Regions from separate parts of the Mesorhizobium bavaricum genome, predicted to be linked through region 3. Evidence: riboswitches for the same ligand, from Rfam matches in the RefSeq annotation. Region 3 holds a riboswitch; each other region holds the start of a gene.
The links. Region 3 has a riboswitch for cobalamin ahead of bluB (5,6-dimethylbenzimidazole synthase). Riboswitches for the same ligand answer to the same signal wherever they lie in the genome.
Positions count from the first base shown of each region.

Region 1: linked by a shared signal. The riboswitch ahead of metE (5-methyltetrahydropteroyltriglutamate--homocysteine S-methyltransferase) and the one ahead of bluB (5,6-dimethylbenzimidazole synthase) in region 3 are both predicted to bind cobalamin.
Region 2: linked by a shared signal. The riboswitch ahead of AC1RZR_RS25895 (DUF1636 family protein) and the one ahead of bluB (5,6-dimethylbenzimidazole synthase) in region 3 are both predicted to bind cobalamin.

Region 1 is NZ_JBXAYV010000001.1:259,023-265,276, forward strand. Features, by position in the region: partial or broken gene AC1RZR_RS33995 (threonine aldolase family protein) at 1-1,030, opposite strand, end outside; gene AC1RZR_RS34000 (transposase) at 1,165-1,560, shown strand; gene AC1RZR_RS34005 (OmpW/AlkL family protein) at 1,746-2,405, shown strand; gene AC1RZR_RS34010 (cytochrome P450 family protein) at 2,491-3,723, shown strand; partial or broken gene AC1RZR_RS34015 (cytochrome P450) at 3,690-3,983, shown strand; cobalamin riboswitch at 4,258-4,457, shown strand; gene metE (5-methyltetrahydropteroyltriglutamate--homocysteine S-methyltransferase) at 4,574-6,254, shown strand, end outside.
Region 2 is NZ_CM165566.1:5,284,300-5,290,553, reverse strand. Features, by position in the region: gene AC1RZR_RS25910 (ABC transporter permease) at 1-888, shown strand, start outside; gene AC1RZR_RS25905 (substrate-binding domain-containing protein) at 956-1,939, shown strand; gene AC1RZR_RS25900 (nucleoside hydrolase) at 2,058-3,035, opposite strand; cobalamin riboswitch at 3,319-3,526, shown strand; gene AC1RZR_RS25895 (DUF1636 family protein) at 3,536-4,021, shown strand; gene AC1RZR_RS25890 (ABC transporter ATP-binding protein) at 4,018-4,806, shown strand; gene AC1RZR_RS25885 (ABC transporter substrate-binding protein) at 4,853-5,800, shown strand; gene AC1RZR_RS25880 (FecCD family ABC transporter permease) at 5,875-6,254, shown strand, end outside.
Region 3 is NZ_CM165566.1:5,749,883-5,756,136, reverse strand. Features, by position in the region: gene ribB (3,4-dihydroxy-2-butanone-4-phosphate synthase) at 1-1,017, shown strand, start outside; gene AC1RZR_RS28170 (MFS transporter) at 1,071-2,294, opposite strand; gene AC1RZR_RS28165 (TetR/AcrR family transcriptional regulator) at 2,416-3,024, shown strand; gene AC1RZR_RS28160 (hypothetical protein) at 3,120-4,103, shown strand; partial or broken gene bluB (5,6-dimethylbenzimidazole synthase) at 4,226-4,843, opposite strand; cobalamin riboswitch at 4,904-5,083, opposite strand; gene AC1RZR_RS28150 (histone deacetylase family protein) at 5,205-6,131, shown strand; gene AC1RZR_RS28145 (exodeoxyribonuclease VII small subunit) at 6,135-6,254, shown strand, end outside.

The DNA.
Region 1 (6,254 bases), on a different replicon from region 3:
CACGTCGGCCTCGGTCGTCGCGAAAGAGGTGACGAACCTCACCATTCCGGGCTCCCAGCGATCATGGTAGAAGCGGAATCCCATGTCGAGCAGCCCCCGGATCAGGGACATGGGAAGTCTGCAGAACAGGATGTTGGCCTCGGGACGCTGCTGGATTTTCACGCGAGGCACCAGGGCCAACCCCCGCGCGAGCGCCGATGCCATCGAATTGGCATGGGTCGCGTTGCGAAGCCAGACACCGTCCCTCAGATAGCCGTCCATTTGCGCCGCCATGAAGCGCATCTTGGAACTCAACTGGCCGGCCCGCTTGCGGCGAAAGGCGATCGTGCTCGCGAGATCTCCGCGGAACGAGACGACCGCATCGACCCCAAACGTTCCATTCTTCGTGGCGCCAAATGACACAAGGTCGACGCCGGCCTTCCACGTCATCTCGGCTGGCGAGCAGCGCAGAGTGACGAGGGCGTTGGCGAAGCGAGCACCGTCCATGTGGAGCGGCAGGTTCGCTGACCGGCAGATATGTCCGATCGCCCTGATTTCGTCGAGCGCGTAGACCGATCCCATCTCGGTCGCCTGCGCTGGAGGGCTGGACCGAGTGGATATCGCCTACCATGCGCGTTGCATTGGCCGCCAAGGCGTCGATGTCGATTTTGCCAGCCTCGCCTGGAAGCTGCACCAACTTCGCACCGGCGGTGTAGAACTCCGGCGCGCCGCACTCGTCGCGGTTGATGTGCGCGTCGGCGTGCGAGAGGATGCTGCCCCATGGCGGCGTAATCGCCGCGAGCGCCAGCGCGTTCGCCGCCGACCCCGTCGAAACGAGGAACACGTCGACCGCATGCTCGAACACCTCGGCGAGCTGGCGCTCGATGGTATGCGTCAGCTCATCGTTGCCGTAGGGAAGCGCCTGACCCGACGCGCATGCGGTGATGGCTGCGATCACCTCGGGGGAGACGCCGGCGATGTTGTCGCTGGTGAAGCCGCAGGGGCGGGTCTGCTTGCTGTCGCTCATGGTCTTGACGCTCGTTTCATCCATTGAGCGTCCAAGCTAGACGGTTCGCCGCGCGCTTATTGAACGATATTCAAACGGAGAGGTAACGTGCCGGCGTCACCCCCAACACCGCCTTGAAGTGTCGGGTCAGGTGGCTCCTCCGATCTGACGGCTGAGGAATGGTCGCGGATACAACCGTTCCTGCCGGGCGCGGCCAAGACCGGGTGGCGCGTGGTGTGGATCTTCGCGAGGTCTTGAACGCGATCCCCTACATGGCCCGATCGGATGGCGGCTGGCGCATGCTGTCAACGGATTTCCCGCCCATATCGGTCGCGGTCGAGACGCCTTACGGATACGCCCACGGACTGCGCCAGCTGGCTGGAACGTCCACCGGCCTGACCACCGAGCAGCAGGCGACGATCAAGGCGCTGAACGCAGGATACGCCAAACTCGAAGCCGAGTACGAGCATGCCAACGAACTGGCGGCCGATGTTGACGAACTGCTACCCTGCGGCGGCTACGGCCGCACTCATTGTCGGATCTTCGACGAAGTCGGACATGAGACACAGCGCTAGCAGAATGATCGCGTTGTTTTGCAATGATTTTCTCATTTGGCACGACATATGCGGGGGCTCTCCCGCATGAGCGCTCCGTCAATCTCGATTGATGCGAGCAGGATTCAATCAAGGCGCAGTGCGTCGCTTTTGAAGATCAAGGAGAGAAAAGTATGGCGAGAGCGCGAATTGGCGTGGCGCGGGCAATGACAGCGGCTGTCGTCCTCATCGTTGCGGGACAGGCCAGCGCGGCAGATGTTCATCAAGCCGCGAGCGTCCCGCAGGCAGAAGCCCGGGTCGCGGAAGCGCCAAGCCCCTGGCAGATCCGCCTGAGGGCGTTGGGGGTGATTACCGAGGATTCGGGCTACGTCAATGCGGTACCCGGCTCTGGTCTTTCCTATTCGAACACCGTGACGCCGGAACTCGATATTTCGTACTTCTTCACGGACAACATCGCCGCCGAACTCATACTCGGCACCACCTATGCCAACATCGATGGCCAAGGTGCGATCGGCGGGCTTGGCAAGGTCGGCAAGGTTTGGCTGCTGCCGCCAACGGTGACATTGCAGTATCATTTTACCGATTTCGACGCCTTCAAACCCTATCTCGGCGCCGGCGTGAACTATACGATCTTCTATCATCAGCAAGCCGGCAGCGCCGATGATCTCAAGGTCAAGAACACATTCGGCGCCGCGCTGCAGGTCGGATTCGACTACATGGTGGACGAGCACTGGGGCGTCAACTTCGACGTGAAGAAGCTTTTCCTCAAGCCCGACTTCGACGTCACTGTCGCCGGCGCCAAGCTCACGGGCAAGGCCAAGCTCGATCCCTGGTTGATAGGCGCAGGTCTCACCTACCGCTTCTGAGGACGAAGCGCACTTTTCGAAGTCCGCGCGCGGATCTTCCGTGCCGAGAAGTGGACCCGCGATGGTTCTTAAAGGAGTTGTTGGCATGCGCGTAGAAAACGATCATTGCGACGTGATCGGTGTGCCGGCCGCTCCCACGCAACTTGATCGTCTTTCTTCTGCGATTCTGCGGCAGGGGGGGATGGCGCGAGTGTCGCTGCCAGGCGATGTGGTGACCTGGGCGGCAGCCCGTCACCAGACGCTCAGGCAGATGCTTTCCGACCAGCGTTTCAACAAGGACTGGCGACAGTGGCGGGCGCTGCAGGACGGCGAGATTCCCGAGGATCATCCGCTGATCGGGATATGCAAAGTGGACAACATGACCACGGCGCACGGCGCCGATCACCGGCGCTTGCGCGGCCTGCTGTCCAGCAGCTTCGCGCCCAGTCGTATCGCCTTGCTGGCGCCACGGGTCGAACAATGCGTCGATCGACTCCTGGCCGAGATGGCGCAGCGCGGCGGCAGTGCCGATCTGATGAGCGAGTTCGCCGCTCCGCTGCCCACCAACGTGATCGCCGAACTGTTCGGTTTGCCGGACGAACAGCGCGAAGAGATCGTCGCGCTCACCTACAGCCTGGCCAACACCTCCGCCACAGCCGAAGAGGTGCGACAGACGCGGCAGCGCATCCCGGAGTTCTTCCGTCGCCTGATCGCGCTCAAGCGGGGCCAGCTCGGCGATGATCTGGCTTCGGCCCTGATCGTCGCGCGTGACAAAGGCGAGCTCGTTTCCGACACCGAGCTCATCGACATGCTGTTCATGGTGCTCTCTGCGGGCTTCGTGACCACCGCCGGCGTCATCGGCAATGGCGTGCTGGCATTGCTGACGCATCCGCAGCAACTGCACTTGGTGCGCAGCGGCCAAGTTCCGTGGTCACAGGCGATCGAGGAGATCCTGCGCTGGGGCAGCTCAGCGGCCAATCTGCCGTTCCGCTATGCCACCCAGGACGTGGAGATCGACGGATGCATGGTCCGCCGCGGCGATGCCGTCCTGATGGCGTTCCATGCGGCGAACCGGGACGAAAAGGCCTTCGGTCCCGGCGCCGACAGGTTCGATGTCACCCGGCGGCACAACCCGCACCTGTCATTCGGCGAGGGGCCGCATTCCTGCCTGGGCGCTGCGCTGGCGCGCCTGGAATTGCGCTGCGCCTTCCCCGCGCTGTTCGGGCGGCTGGAGGATCTGGCGCTGACCATCGCTGCGGAGGACGTCGTCTACATGCCGTCTTACGTCATTCGCTGCCCGCAGCGCCTGCCGGTCAGCTTCCGCCCTTCCGTCGCTTAGAGAGTGCGGCATTCACCGCGGATTCGGTGATTCTCGGTTCGCCGGGATGGCTGGTCTCGCACGAGGGGGGCGAGCATGCCCGGTTACGCACGATCGTGACGCCGGCCTTCAGCAACCGCAGGGTGAAGCTGCTCGCGCAGCAGGTCGAGGCGATCGCCACGCAGTTGTTCGAGACGCTGACGGCCCAGCCCCAACCCGCCGACCTGCAGCGCCACCTCTCCTTTCCGCTACCGGACGTGGTCATCAGCGCGCTGATGGGCGAATGCGCAAGCACGCTGAGCAAAGCCGAGCGGGGAACAACTACCGGGATTCCCGGGGGACCGTGACGACCTGGCCCGACTTTACGCCCTTGAGCCCGGCGACCTCGATCTGATCCGGCGTCGCCGATGGGGACAAGGACCTCTCCGAGCCTGCACTGATGAGAGGCGGCATCATACGCGGCTTTGGGCGAAAGAGACCGATCAGCGCAAGGGCATTATTCGCATCATCACATAAACATCCCGTTATATGTATTGACAAGGAGCGAAGCGGCTGTGATTGTGCGTATGTCATGGTTCTCCGCGCGGCACTGCCGTAGCGGAGCTAAGAGGGAAGCCGGTGCGATGCCGGCGCTGCCCCCGCAACTGTTAGCGGCGAGCCAAGCCCATTGGTGTCACTGAGGCGAACGGCCTCGGGAAGACGGGCAGAGGCTTTGACCCGCGAGCCAGGAGACCTGCCACGACGAACAACGTCCACGGGCGGGGTGTCTCGGTGGTCGCAGTAGCCCGGCTTCGTGCCGCCTGCTCGCGCGTTCCTTGTCCCCACGCCCCAACCATCGGGGTATGGCATGACTGTCTCTCAACAAATTCCTGTGGCAACGCTCGGCGTGCCGCGTATCGGTCGACGGCGGGAACTGAAATTCGCGCTTGAAAGCTACTGGTCCGGAAAATCTCCCGCTGCCGACCTGCTCGCGACGGCGAAGGCGCTACGCGAGGCTAGCTGGAGGGAGCAGCACGATCACGGCGTGTCGAAAATCCCGTCCAACGATTTCTCGCTTTATGACCATGTGCTCGACACCGTCACCATGGTCGGCGCCGTGCCGGCACGATACGTCTGGACTGACGGCGAGGTCCCACTCGATACCTATTTCGCCATGGCGCGCGGCAACCAAGGTCAGAACGCTGATTGTGGACATGCCGGTGACGAGCATGCGGCCAACGGGCATGGCCTTGCCGCGATGGAAATGACCAAATGGTTCGACACCAACTATCACTACATTGTGCCGGAACTCACGGACGATCAGAGCTTTGCCCTCTCGTCGGCGAAACCGGTCGATCATTTCCTCGAGGCCAAGGCGCTCGGCATCCACACGCGCCCGGTCCTGCTTGGACCGGTCACCTTTCTCAAGTTGGCGAAGTCATCTGAGAAAGGTTTCAACCCTGTCGCGCTCCTGCCACGGCTGCTGCCCGTCTACGAGGAGCTCCTGCGGAGGCTGAGGCTCGCGGGAGCCGATTGGGTGCAGATCGATGAGCCGGCCCTCGTGCTCGACCTGATTCCCAACGAACGGGATGCGCTCCAATTCGCCTACTGCCGGCTGTCAAAAGCAGCACCGGAGTTGAAGATCATGGTCGCTACCTATTTCGGATCGCTGGGAGACAATCTCGAGACCGCAATTTCTCTGCCCGTGGCGGGACTGCACGTCGATCTCGTGCGCGCTCCAGAGCAGTTGGAGCCCGTCGGCCGGCTCGCGCAGAAGGACCTTGTGCTCTCGCTCGGGCTGATCGACGGGCGCAACGTCTGGCGCGCGAACCTGCCTGCCATACTTGACCGCATCAAGCCGATCGTCGCCGGCTGGCCGCTGGACCGCGTGGAGATCGCCCCGTCCTGCTCGATGCTGCATGTGCCGATCGACCTGGACATGGAGACGGCACTCGATGCGGATGTGAAGTCGTGGCTCGCCTTCGCGGCGCAAAAGACCGGCGAACTGGTCGTGCTCGCCCGTGCCCTGGCCGAAGGCCGGGACGCGGTCGCCGCCGAACTGGAGGCATCGGCTGAGGCTGCCGCCGTTCGCGCGACATCCGCGAAGGTGCATGATCCGCTCGTCGAAGGCCGGGTCGCCAGCATCAAGGTCGGCATGACGCGCCGGAAGAGCGCATTCGCCATGCGCTCCAAGCTTCAGGCCGACACGTTTGGCTTGCCTTCCTTTCCCACCACGACGATCGGCTCCTTCCCGCAAACAGTCGAGGTTCGCAAGGCGCGGGCAGCCCATGCCAAAGGCGAGCTGAGTTACGTCGACTATGAGGCGTTCCTGAAGAAAGAGATAGAAGCCGCCGTTCGCTGGCAAGAAGAGATCGGACTCGACGTGCTGGTCCACGGCGAATTCGAGCGCAACGACATGGTGCAGTATTTCGCCGAGCAGCTCTGCGGCTTCGTCTTCACGCAACACGGGTGGGTGCAGAGCTATGGCTCGCGCTTTGTGCGCCCCCCGATCATCATTGGAGATGTGTCGCGACAACAGCCGATGACAGTACACTGGTGGCGATATGCCCAGT
Region 2 (6,254 bases), 470 kb from region 3:
TTCCTCAACCCCGACAACATCGCCAACATCGTTCGCGCCGTGTCCGAGACCGGCATCATCGCCATCGGCATGACCTTCGTCATCATTACCGCCGGCATCGACCTTTCTGTCGGCGCGGTGCTTGGGCTCTCCAGCGTCGTCACCGCATCGATGATGATCTCGGGCGGCTTCGGACTCATTCCTACCATCCTGGCCGTACTCGTGATGGGCATCGTCTTCGGCGCCATCCAGGGCACCATCTCCAGCCGTTTCCGGCTCGAGCCGTTTATCGTGACGCTCGCCGGCCTGCAGGCGGCGCGGGGGCTGGCCTTGGTCGTCTCGGGCAATCAGTACATCAACATTTCCTATGGCGATGGGCCGGGGCTGGCGCCACCGGTGTTCGCGGTGCTGGGTGAGCGGCTGTTCAACAACACTGTGCCGGTGGCGACGATCGTGTTCATCGTCTTTGCGGCAATCGCAACGATCGTGCTCAACACGACGCGCTTCGGCCGCTATGTCTTTGCCGTCGGTGGCAACGAGCGCGCGGCGCGCATTTCCGGCGTGCCGGTGTCGATGGTCAAGATATCGGTCTACGCCATCACCGGCTTTGCCGCCGCACTGGCCGGCATCGTGCATGCCGGCCAGTTCAATTTTGGCAGTGCCAATGACGGCATGGGCTACGAGCTGACCGCGATTGCCGCCGTGGTCATCGGTGGCACCAGCCTGTTCGGCGGCGCCGGCTCGATGGTCGGCACGGTCGCCGGCACCATTATGCTGGGTGCACTCGCCAACATCCTTCAGCTCAACAACATCACCCCCGCCATGCAGCTGCTCGCGACCGCTGCGATCATCGTGCTGGCGGCAGTGCTTCAATCCCTCGTTCGCCGCCGCGAGGGTTTGGGTCGTTAGGAGGAATGCGGCAGCAAGTGGAAGTCAACCAAGGTCTGGCCCCGGCCCGACGAGGAGGAGAGTGAGTATGAAAACCACAAGACAAAGGCGTGCCCTGAAAGTCGCGCTTCTGGCAGGCGCTGGCCTGTGCATCGCGGGAGCCGCCCATGCTGCCGACCCGATGGTCAAGGCCTGCGCCAAGGACGGCCAGTTCATCATCGGCTTTTCGCAGGCGAACAATGCCGAACCCTATCGTCAGCACGTCAACGAGGAGCTGGAGGCGGCGGCCAAGGAAGTTCCCGGCTTCACGCTGCAGATCGCCGACGGCGCCGGCAACGTCAACACGCAGACCTCGCAGGTCGACAATTTCATCACCCAGAAGGTCGACATCCTGCTGATCTCGCCCTTCGAGGCGGCACCGCTGACGCCGGCGGTCAAACGCGCCATGGATGCCGGCATCCCGGTCATCGAACTCGATCGCAAGACGGTCGGCGATCCGGGCAAGGAGTACACCGCCTTCATCGGCGGCGACAATTACAAGATCGCGCTCGAGGCGGGCAAGTATACCGCCAAGACCTTGCTGCCCGACGGCGGCGAAGCAGCGGTGCTCCAGGGATTGCCGAGTTCGACGCCCGCGGTCGAGCGGCTTAACGGCTTCAAGGACGGCGTCAAGGAGAATGCCAAGATCCAGATCGTGGCCGAGCAGGCCGCCGACTGGGTGCCGGACAAAGCCCAGACCGCCTTCTCGGCCATGCTGCAGGCGCATCCCGACATCAAGGTGCTTTATGCCAGCAACGACATGATGGCGGCCGGCGCGCTGCTTGCCGCCAAGGGTGCCGGCAAGGACGTCAAGATCATCGGCACCGATGGCTTGCCGGGACCTGCCGGCGGCATCGAAGCGGTAGCGAAAGGCGACTGGGCGGCGACCTTCACCTATCCGACCGGTGCCAAGGAAGCGATCGAGATGTCGAAGAAGATTCTGCTCGATTGCGCCACTTCGGTGGAGCCGACAGTGACAGTGGAGACGACGGCGATCACGGCGGAAAATGCCAAGCAGATGATGGGGAAGTGAGGGAGCCAGCCACCAAGGTTGGATATGACAAGGCCCCGCGCGGGGCCTTGTTATGTTTTGGAGGCAAGACTAATCCTGCAAGGAATGGCTGCTTCGCGCCTCATGACAGTCGCAGAGATCAGTTCGCCTTGTTCTTGGTTAGACGCTCCAGCGCATCCACAATCAAATCGCAGAATTTTTGATGGTCGAGCTTCATCGCCACGGTGTGGCGGAAGTCGACCTGCTCGCTCGCCGTGCCGCCGAAATGGTGCATGCCGCCCATCTTCTCGAAATTGCAGACCGTCATGCCTTTGGTCCACCGGCCGGCAAGCTCGACGCGGATATCGGCCTTCTCGGTGGTGAAGACGGTCGGGTCGATCATGGCCGCGACGCAGCATGCGTCATGGACGGCGGGATACTCGATCTGCAGGAGGCCACCATGCGTCGTCGCGATGAACTCCCAGATATCGAGGATGAACTTGGCAATCGGGCCGCCTACCGCGCGCACCCGGTCCTGAAGCCCCGTGGTGGCGAGCGCCTGATGCGTCAGGTCGAGCCCCACCATGGTGACGTCCCAGGTGGCCCGGAACACCACGTCGGCGGCGTCCGGATCGGCATAGACGTTGAACTCCGCCGCGGGCGTGATGTTGCCCCTGGTATAGCTTCCCCCCATCGCGACGACCCGTTTCACCCGCTCGACGATGCGGGGGTCCTTGCGCACGGCAAGCGCGATGTTTGTGTAGGGACCGACCGGCACCAGAGTGATCGTCTTCGGCTCATGCGCCATGACGGTGTCGATGATGAAGTCGACGGCGTGCCGCCTATCGAGCTCGAACGAGGCGGGCGGCAGTACGGGGCCGTCGAGCCCGGTCTCGCCGTGGATCTCGACAGCCAGCACCTGATCGATGAGGAGCGGGCCGGGAGAGCCCTTCGCCACCGGTACCTTGATGCCATAGGCGGTGCATACGGAAAGCGCATTGCGCGTGGTGTTCTCGACATTGTGGTTGCCCGAAACCGTGGTGATACCGAGGAGATCGATCTTCGGATTGCCTGCCGCCAGCAGGATGGCGATAGCGTCATCATGCCCTGGGTCGCAGTCCAGGATGATCTTTTCCATATGGCACCTCCTCTGTCGGCCGAGCCTGCCGCGACTACAGACTGCCGCCGCTTGCGCCGTCAAGGTTCTCGCCCTCGGCAACCGTAGTGCCAACTCGCTCGGCCCCACGGCCACCTTCTACCTCCGGCGGCGAGCCCATTTCGAGCAGCTGCCACTGCCGCCGCCGTGTTGCGCGACAAGTGGAGTTGACATCGTCGCGGAATATCGCTTCAAACGTAATGTTATTACATTTGAATGGAGCCGCGACGTCGCAAAAAACCGTTGCGATGCGATCGATGGAAATCTACGCTGGCCCGGTGATGGTCCCCTGGCCGCAAGGCAAGGGGTGAAAAGGGAACACGGTGAGATCCCCAAAGGGTCGAGGCCGTGGCTGCCCCCGCAACTGTAAGCGGCGAGCAAAATCCGTAAATGCCACTGGCCGGCAAGGCTGGGAAGGCAGGATGGCGCAACGACCCGCGAGCCAGGAGACCTGCCATCAGCATGAGTTGACCGGACGGGGTGTGCCGGGAGGAGACGTGGACGTCGGTCTTGTCGGCCGATTCGCCAACATCCTTCCGTCGCCAATCGAGAAAGACGGAAAGTTGGACGGCGCCACAGATCGTATTCACCGCATTATTGTCTGCACGCTTTGCCGCGACGTCCCGACAGGGATCAGGTCGGGTGAAAATTTGTGCTCCGATTTGCGTTCCCGGCTCTCGGCCCACCATGAACCCGCCGTGGCGCATGGCTTCACGGTCGAGGGCGTGGCTTGCATGGCCGGCTGTGCAAGGCCCTTGACGGTAGCCTTCCAGGCATCGGGCAAGGCTGCCTATCTCTTCGGCTCCATCGATGCGCAGGCCGATGTCGTCGATCTCGTGCGATTCGCCAAGCTCTATGCCTCGCTCGCCGATGGCTGGTGCAATTCGGGACAGCGCCCGGCGGGGTTGGCCGGCAAGACGCTGGCCCGCATCCCGGGCCCGGGCAATCCGGCGGGAAACAGCCGATGACAGCGCCGGTTCTCGAAGCGCGTGACCTCAGTGCCATGGCGAATGGCCGGGATCTGGTCCATGCGGTCAGCCTGTCGGTGGCCGCGAGCGATCGCCTCGCCATCATCGGCCCCAACGGCGCCGGCAAGACGACGCTGCTGCGCATGCTGTCGGGCATGCTGCGGCCAAGTTCCGGCGAGGTGAAGCTTGGCGGGCGCCGGCTGGACAGGATTTCGGCCGCCGAGCGGGCACTGCATATCGCCGTGGTCGGCCAGACCGACCAGCCCGATCCGCGGCTGGCGGTGATCGACTATGTCGAGCTTGGCCGGGTTCCGCACGCCGGGCTGAGGCGCAGGAGCGACGAACGCGACATTGTCGTCGACGCGCTGCGCCGGACCGGCCTGCTGCCGCTGCTTGGCCGCACCATCGGCTCGCTGTCGGGGGGCGAGCGCCAGCGCGCCCAGCTGGCGCGCGCCATCGCGCAGGAGCCAAAAATTCTGTTCCTCGACGAGCCCACCAACCACCTCGACCCGCGCGCCCGTGGCGAACTGCTCGAACTCGTGGCCGGCTTCGGCATGACGGTGATCGCGGTGCTGCACGATCTGGCCCTGGTGGCCCCCTTCGCCACCAGGGTCGCGGTGATGAACAATGCCCGCCTGCAAGCGTTCGCCGCGCCGCGCGAAGCGCTGACCCAACAGCTGATCCGCGAGATTTTCGGCGTCGACGTCTTTCGTCTGCGCCATCCGACCGAAGACCGCGAACTGACGGTGTTCGAGGTGCCGAACCGCGCCGCGCCGCCATCCTGATCGAAGCCGTTCCGCCCAATCCCTGTTCAACAAAGGAGCACTTACCTTGAAACGCCTCGCCTTTTCGCTTGTCTTCTCGCTGCTGGTCTCGACAGCCTTCGCCTTCCCTGTGACCGTCGACAGCTGCGGCAAACCGCTGACCTTCGACGCGCCGCCGAAGCGTGCCGTCATCCATGACCTCAACATGGCCGAGATGACTTTTGCGCTGAAACTGCAGCCGTCGATCGTCGGCCTGACCGGCATCACCGGATGGTACAAGGTCGGTCCCGAATTCAAGGCCGAGCAGGGCTCGATCCCTGAACTCGCCCCCAAATATCCGACGCTTGAAAACCTCGTCGCGGTCGAGCCCGATTTCTTCTTCGCCGGCTGGTACTACGGCATGAAGCCGGGCGGCGAAGTGACGCCCGACACGCTTGCCCCGCATGGCATCAAGACGCTGGTTCTGACGGAAAGCTGCGTCCATCTCGACAAGAACCGCCCTGCCGCCTCGATGGACCTGCTCTATGGCGACGTCGAAAAGCTGGGCAAGATTTTTGGCAAGGAGGCTGAGGCGCAAAAGCTCGTTTCGGGCTGGAAGACGCAGCTCGCCGACATCACCGCCAAGGTCGGCGACCGCAAGGGCACGCGGGTGTTCCTCTATGATTCCGGCGAGGACAAACCCTTTACCGCGGGCAAGTTCGCCATCCCCAGCGCCATGATCACTGCTGCTGGCGGTGACAACATCATGGCCGATATGGACACCAGCTGGGGCAATACGGACTGGGAAACGGTGGCCTCTCGCAACCCGCAATTCCTCATCCTGCTCGATTACCAGGACGGCGGCGGCTACAAGAAACTGCTCGATTTCCTGAAGGCGCATCCGGCGATGAAAGAAACGGACGCGGTCAAGAACGAGCGTTTTGTCGCCCTGCGCTATGCCGAGCTGACGCCTGGGCCCGCCAACATCGAAGCGATCGACAAGATCGCCAAGGCGATGCATCCGGAAGCATTTTGAGGCATGTCGCTCAAAAGTGCGCAGCGGTTTTTGCCAACGACATGCACGAAGAAAAGATCTGGGAAGTGCGTCGCATGAGCCCTGATGGACGCGACGCATTTCCAGGCTTGCGGCACAAGGCATTCGCACTCGCCATGATGGCGGGAGCGGCGGCGATCGCCGCGCTCGCCTTGCTGTCGATCGCCTATGGCTCGACGCTGATCCCATTGACGGACGTCGTGGCTTCGCTCGGCCATGCAACTGGGCTGGGTGGGCACGACGTGTCCGGCCCGGTCGGCAAGATCGTCGTCGACCTGCGGCTGCCGCGCACGATCCTGGCCATCTGCGTCGGCGCTGGCCTGGGCGTCGTCGGTGCGCTGCTGCAGACGGTGACCCGCAATGATCTGGCCGATCCGTTCCTGTTCGGCCTGTCTTCCGGCGCAGCTGCCGGCGCGGTTTCCGTCATCACCGTCTT
Region 3 (6,254 bases):
CGCGAGAATGAGGGCGACCTGATCGTCGCCGCCGTCCATTGCACACCGGAGAAGATGGCGTTCATCATCCGTCACACCTCCGGCATCGTCTGCACGCCGATGCCGCGCGAGGAGGCCAAGCGGCTCAATTTGTCGCCGATGGTGGCCGACAACGATTCCGCCCACACCACCGCCTTCACCGTCAGCGTCGATTTCAAGCATGGCACGACGACCGGCATCTCGGCCGAGGACCGCACGCTGACCGTGCGCAATCTCGCCAACGGCAACGTCGGCGGCTCGGATTTCGTCCGTCCCGGCCATATCTTCCCGCTGATCGCGCGCGAGGGCGGCGTGCTGATGCGCTCGGGCCATACCGAAGCCGCGGTTGACCTGTGCAAGCTCGCCGGCCTGGCGCCGGTCGGCGTCATTTCGGAACTGGTCAATGACGACGGCACCGTCAAGCGCGGCCCGCAGGTTTCGGCCTTTGCCGAGGAGCATGGCCTCAAACAGGTTTCGGTCGCCGACCTCATCGCCTACCGCCAACGCAAGGAAACGCTCGTCGAACGCGTGGCTTGCTCCGAAATCGACACGCTCGGCGGCAAGGCGCAGGTCTTCACCTACACGCTGCCCTGGGACTCCATGCATCATGTCGCCATTGTCTTCGGCGACATCCGCGACGGCGAGGAGGTGCCGGTGCGCCTGCACTCCGAGGATGTGGTGACCGATGTCTTCGGCACCACCCATCGGCTCGACGGCATCATGAAGGCGATGGGTGAGCGCAGGCGCGGCGTCATCGTCTATCTGCGCGAGGGCTCGGTCGGCGTCGCCCATCAGGAACGCAAGCGGCCGGCTTCGACCGATCGCGAGGATCACGAAGAGGCGCGCCGCCGTGAGAACGAGTGGCGCGAGATTGGTCTCGGCGCACAGATCCTCAAGGATCTCGGCATATCCTCGATCAACCTGATCGCTTCACGCGAACGCCACTATGTCGGTCTCGAGGGTTTTGGCATCCATATCGCCAAGACCGAGATTCTCTGAAGGGCAACCGCAGGGGATAGCGCGCGGCCCGTTCGAACCGGGCGCTTCGGGGATCATTCTGCAGGAACGACGCCTGCTTCGCATCCGTCCAGGTCGCATTTAGGCGTGGCAAGGCTGCGCTGGCCAAGCAACACGGTGGCCAGTGCGATTGTGCCTGAAGCCACCGACACCCAGAACCCGTTCTGGGCGCCGAATGCATCCACCACCGAACCGGCCGCGAACGAGCCCAGCGCCATGCCGATGCCGATCCCGGTGGTCACCCAGGTGATGCCCTCGGTCAGCATCGCCTCCGGCACGTGCCGCTCGATCAAGCCGAATGCCGTGATGAAGGTCGGTGAGATCGCCACGCCGCTGACGAAGACGGCCAGCGCCAGAAGCGGCACCGTGTCGGCGGCGAGCAACGGCAGCGCTGTGAGCGCGATGACGGCGACGGCGATGGCAAGTTGACGCTGCAGGGCCATTTTCAGGTTGAGCGCCCCGACGATGATGCCGAGCACGAACGATCCCAGCGCGTAGACGCCGATGACCAGGCTCGCGGCGGCCGGCTGGCCAAGCTCCTTGGTGATCGCCACGGTGCTCACTTCCGTCGTCGCGAAGGTTGCGCCGATGAAGATGAGGGCGAAGGTGATGATCTGCACCGGCCGCAGGCGGATTGCCGAGCCGCGCGAACCATGTTCCACCGGCCGCACTTGCGGCTCGGTCGAACGCTGCAGGATGAAGGCCGTCGAGCCGACGGCGAGGAACAGCGAACTCGCCAGCATTCCGGCTTCCGGGAACAGGGCGGAGCTGAGGCCCACCGACAGCGATGCCCCGGCAATGTAGACCAGCTCGTCCGCCGCCGACTCGAAGGCGAATGCGGTGTTCATTTCGGGCCGTCCGCGGAAAATCTCGGTCCAGCGTGCGCGCACCATTGCCGGGATGCTGGGCATCGCCGCGGCCAGCAGCGCCGACACGAACAGCGTCCATACCGGCCAGTTCTGATTGGCCGCCGCAATCAGGACGGCAAAGGCGAGCACGGAGATGATCGTGGTCGGCACCACGATCCGCGTCTGGCCAACGCGATCCACCAGCCTTGATATTTGCGGCGCCACGAAGGCGTTGGCCAGTGCGAATGTCGCTGAGACGGCGCCGGCCAGCCAGTACTCGCCACGCGTCTGCGACAGCATCGCCACGATGCCGATTGGCGCCATCGCGATCGGCAGGCGCGCCATGAAGCCCGCGGCTGCAAAGCCCTTGGCGCCGGGAGCGCGAAAGATTTCCGCATAGGGATTTTGCATGGTCCGGTTCCTCGACAAAGGAAGATTCGACAATTACATACGAAGCGTATGATTGTTAGATAGATCATACGCCGCGTATGTCAATTGGCATACGAAGCGTATGTTAGTAGGTCCAGAAGCCATGCACAAACCTCGCAAGGAAATGATCGCCGAGACGCGCGCCAAGCTGATCGCGGCGGCCCGCCACGCCTTCGGCACGATCGGCTATGCTGAAGCCTCAATGGATGATTTCACTGCCTCGGCCGGGCTGACGCGCGGCGCACTCTATCATCACTTCGGCGACAAGAAGGGATTGCTGCAGGCGGTCATCGCCGAAATCGACGGCGAGATGGCGGCGCACGTGAACGAAGTGGCGTCGAGAGCGCCGACCCGCTGGCAGCATTTCGTCGACGAATGCACGACCTATATCGAGATGGCGTTGGAACCGGAAATCCAGCGCATCATGTTCCGGGATGGCCCAGCCGTGCTGGGAGATCCGGCACAATGGCCGAATGCCAATGCATGCATCGCTTCAATGACCAGCCATCTGACGATGTTGCAGGAGGAGGGGGTTGTCGTCTCCAGCCTCGACCCCGAGACTGCCTCGCGGCTGATCAACGGGGCGAGCAGTCAGGCGGCGCAACGGATCGCCAATTCGAGCGACCCCGAAGCGACGTCGAAGAAGGTGGTGACGGCGTTCAAGCAACTGCTCGAAGGCCTGCTCAAAAAGCCTGATCCGCAGCCGAACTGAAATCCCCATAGGCGGTCCGGCGCCATTGCCCGCAATTGACAATAGCCGGTTTGAGCGCATCCTCTCGCGCCATCTCTGAAGCGGAGATTCGGGGCATGTGGGATTTCGATATCGGCAGGTCGGTGTCCATCATGATGCGGACCTGGCCCTTCATTGTCTTTCGCATGATCGTCTATTTCGGCATCACGCTGGCCTACATCATTGCGACCGGTGCGGGCGCCTCCGTTGGCTATGGTATCGGCCATATCTCCACCGATCCTGACGAGCCGCTGTCATTTGCCTTGTGGGGCGGCGTGGTCGGGTTCGGTATCGTCTCGATCGCCGTTTATTGGATCCGCGAATACATCCTCTACGTCGTCAAGGCCGGCCATATCGCCGTCATGGTCCATCTGATCGACGGCCGCGATATTCCCGACGGCCAGAACCAGATTGCCTACGCCAAGGACATCGTCACCCGGCGTTTTGCCGAAGCCAGCATCCTTTTCGTCGTCGACCAGCTGGTCAAGGGCGCCATCCGCGCCATCACCGGCCTGATCGGCGGCGTCGCCGCTTTCCTGCCGATCCCGGGCTTGAGCGGCCTGGTCTCCTTCATCAACACGGTGATCCGCCTGTCGCTGACCTATGTCGACGAGATCATCCTGGGCTACAACATCCGCATCAATTCAGCCTCGCCGTTCGAGACGGCGCGGCAAGGCGTCGTGCTCTACGCCCAGAACGGCAAGATCATGGTCAAGAACGCCGTCTGGCTGGCGGTCGTCATGTGGGGCGTGTCGTTCGTCATCTTCCTGCTGATGCTGGCTCCGGCCGGTGCCATTCTTTTCCTCATGCCCGGGCAGCTCGCGGGCTGGGCCTTCGTGCTCGCCATTGTCTTCGCCTGGGCTTTCAAGGCCGCGTTCATCGAACCCTTCGCCATCGCCTGCCTGATGCAGGTCTATTTCAGGACCATCGAGGGCCAGGTGCCCGATCCCGAGTGGGACGCCCGGCTGGCCGAAGCGTCGTCGAAATTCAGGGAACTCAAGGACAAGGCGCTGGCCTCCTTCGGTGGCTCGCGCTGGGGCACGGCCGGCGCGACAGGCTGATCAGCGGCGGTCGCCGTCGCCGGTGCGGCGCCGACAGCGTTGAGGCGCGTTACGGTCGATTTGAGCGGCGCTTCGCCTTGCCCGGAAAAAATCTCGCTCATGATCAGCTCCGGCAACGGCAGGCGGCGTCCCCAGCCGTGCGTTTCAAGGTCCGGTTTTGGCGCGAACTCCGAGACGCGGCCGACGCAGAGATAGGCGACCGGGGTCACATGCTCTGGAATTGACAGCAGGTCTTTCAACGCTTGCGCCTCGATGATGCTGACCCAGCCGACACCAACACCTTCGGCGCGCGCCGCCAGCCAGAAGTTCTGCACCGCGCAAACCGTGCTGTAGAGGTCCATCTCCGGATTGTGCCAGCGCCCCAGCGGCGAACCCTTCGAGCGCTGGCGGTCGCAGGTGATGCAGATGTTGAGCGCGCTTTCGCAGATGCCTTCCAGCTTGAGCTTGCGGTAGAGCGCCTGTCGCTCTTCCGCGATGGCTGGCAACTCCTGTTCGCGCGCCGCCAGGAACAGGTCGCGCACCTTCTGCCGTCGCTCGGTGTCGCGAATGACGATGAAGTTCCATGGCTGCATGAAGCCGACCGATGGGGCGTGATGGGCCGCAAGCAGCAGCCGCGCCAGCACATCATCTTCGAGCGCGGTGGGCAGGAAATGGCTGCGGACATCGCGCCGCGTGAACATGGCGCGGTAAACCGCGTTGCGTGCACTTTGGTCAAATCCGTCGCCAACTGGAGCGGTCATGTGTTCCGGCATCGCGTGTCCCCTTGCGATTGCAGTAGATGTCATCCGCCTGACCATGCGGACGACGATACCTGCCAGGCCGGTCTTCTGGCTCGGGATCAACCCGCGTCCGGTGCCTTCCCGTCATCGACAGTGGCATTTACCGGCGCGGTCCCCCTCACAGCGTTGGGCACGCCACGGAATTCAACCGTGTTCCCGATTCTCTCGCTTGCGGCGAGCACCAGGCAGTGGCGGCGACCTTACGCCGAAGCACTGGCGACGCCAATGCCCGTAGCGACACCAATGGACGCAGGCGTGATTTTCCCCAGTCATCAACCGCCTGCGCATGGCCTTTGTCGATCCGGGTCACTAGATTAGGGCGATGACCACCCGTCTCTACAGCCATCCGATCTTCCTCGAGCACATCACGCCGCCCGGCCATCCCGAGCGGCCCGACCGCTTGCGCGCCATCGAGCGTGTGCTCGACGACGAGGCTTTTGCCACGCTCGATCGCGTCCAGGCGCCGGAGGGCGACGAGGCCACCATCCTCTACGCGCATCCCGCCGATTTCGTCGCCCGCGTCCGCGCATCCATTCCCGACACGGGCATTGCCCGCATCGACGCCGACACCACCGCCAGCCCGAAGAGTTGGCAAGCGGCGATCACGGCGATTGGTGCTGCCAACGCTGCCGTGGACGACGTTTTCACAGGCCGCGCCGACAATGTCTTCGTCGCCGCGCGGCCGCCCGGCCACCATGCCGAAAAGACCACGGCCATGGGCTTCTGTCTCTTCAACACGGCGGCGATTGCGGCGCGCCATGCACAGAGGAAACATGGCGTCGAGCGCGTTGCCGTCGTCGACTGGGACGTGCATCACGGCAACGGCACGCAGGATATTTTCTGGGACGATCCGACGGTGCTCTATTGCTCGACGCACCAGATGCCGCTCTATCCCGGCACCGGGGCAAAGAGCGAAACCGGCGCCGGCAACATCGTCAACGCACCGTTGGCGCCGCAGACCGGCAGCGAGGTTTTCCGCGACGCCTTCCTGTCGCGGGTCCTGCCGGCGCTCGACAATTTCGCGCCGGACCTGATCATCATTTCGGCCGGGTTCGACGCTCATCACCGAGATCCATTGGCCGAGATCAACCTGACCGAGGACGATTTTGACTGGGCGACCGGCCAGTTGATGCAGCGCGCCACGCGCCACAGCGGCAACCGGCTCGTCAGCTTGCTCGAGGGTGGCTACGATCTGCAGGGACTGGCATTTTCGGTCGCCGCCCATGTCGGGCGACTGATGAAAGGATGAATGATGGCTGGTGAGACCAACGAAGACATCAAGGCGATGAGCTTCGAACAGGCACTCGACGCGCTGGAGAAGATCGTCGATGATCTGGAGCGTGGCGACGTGCCGCTCGACCAGTCGATCCGC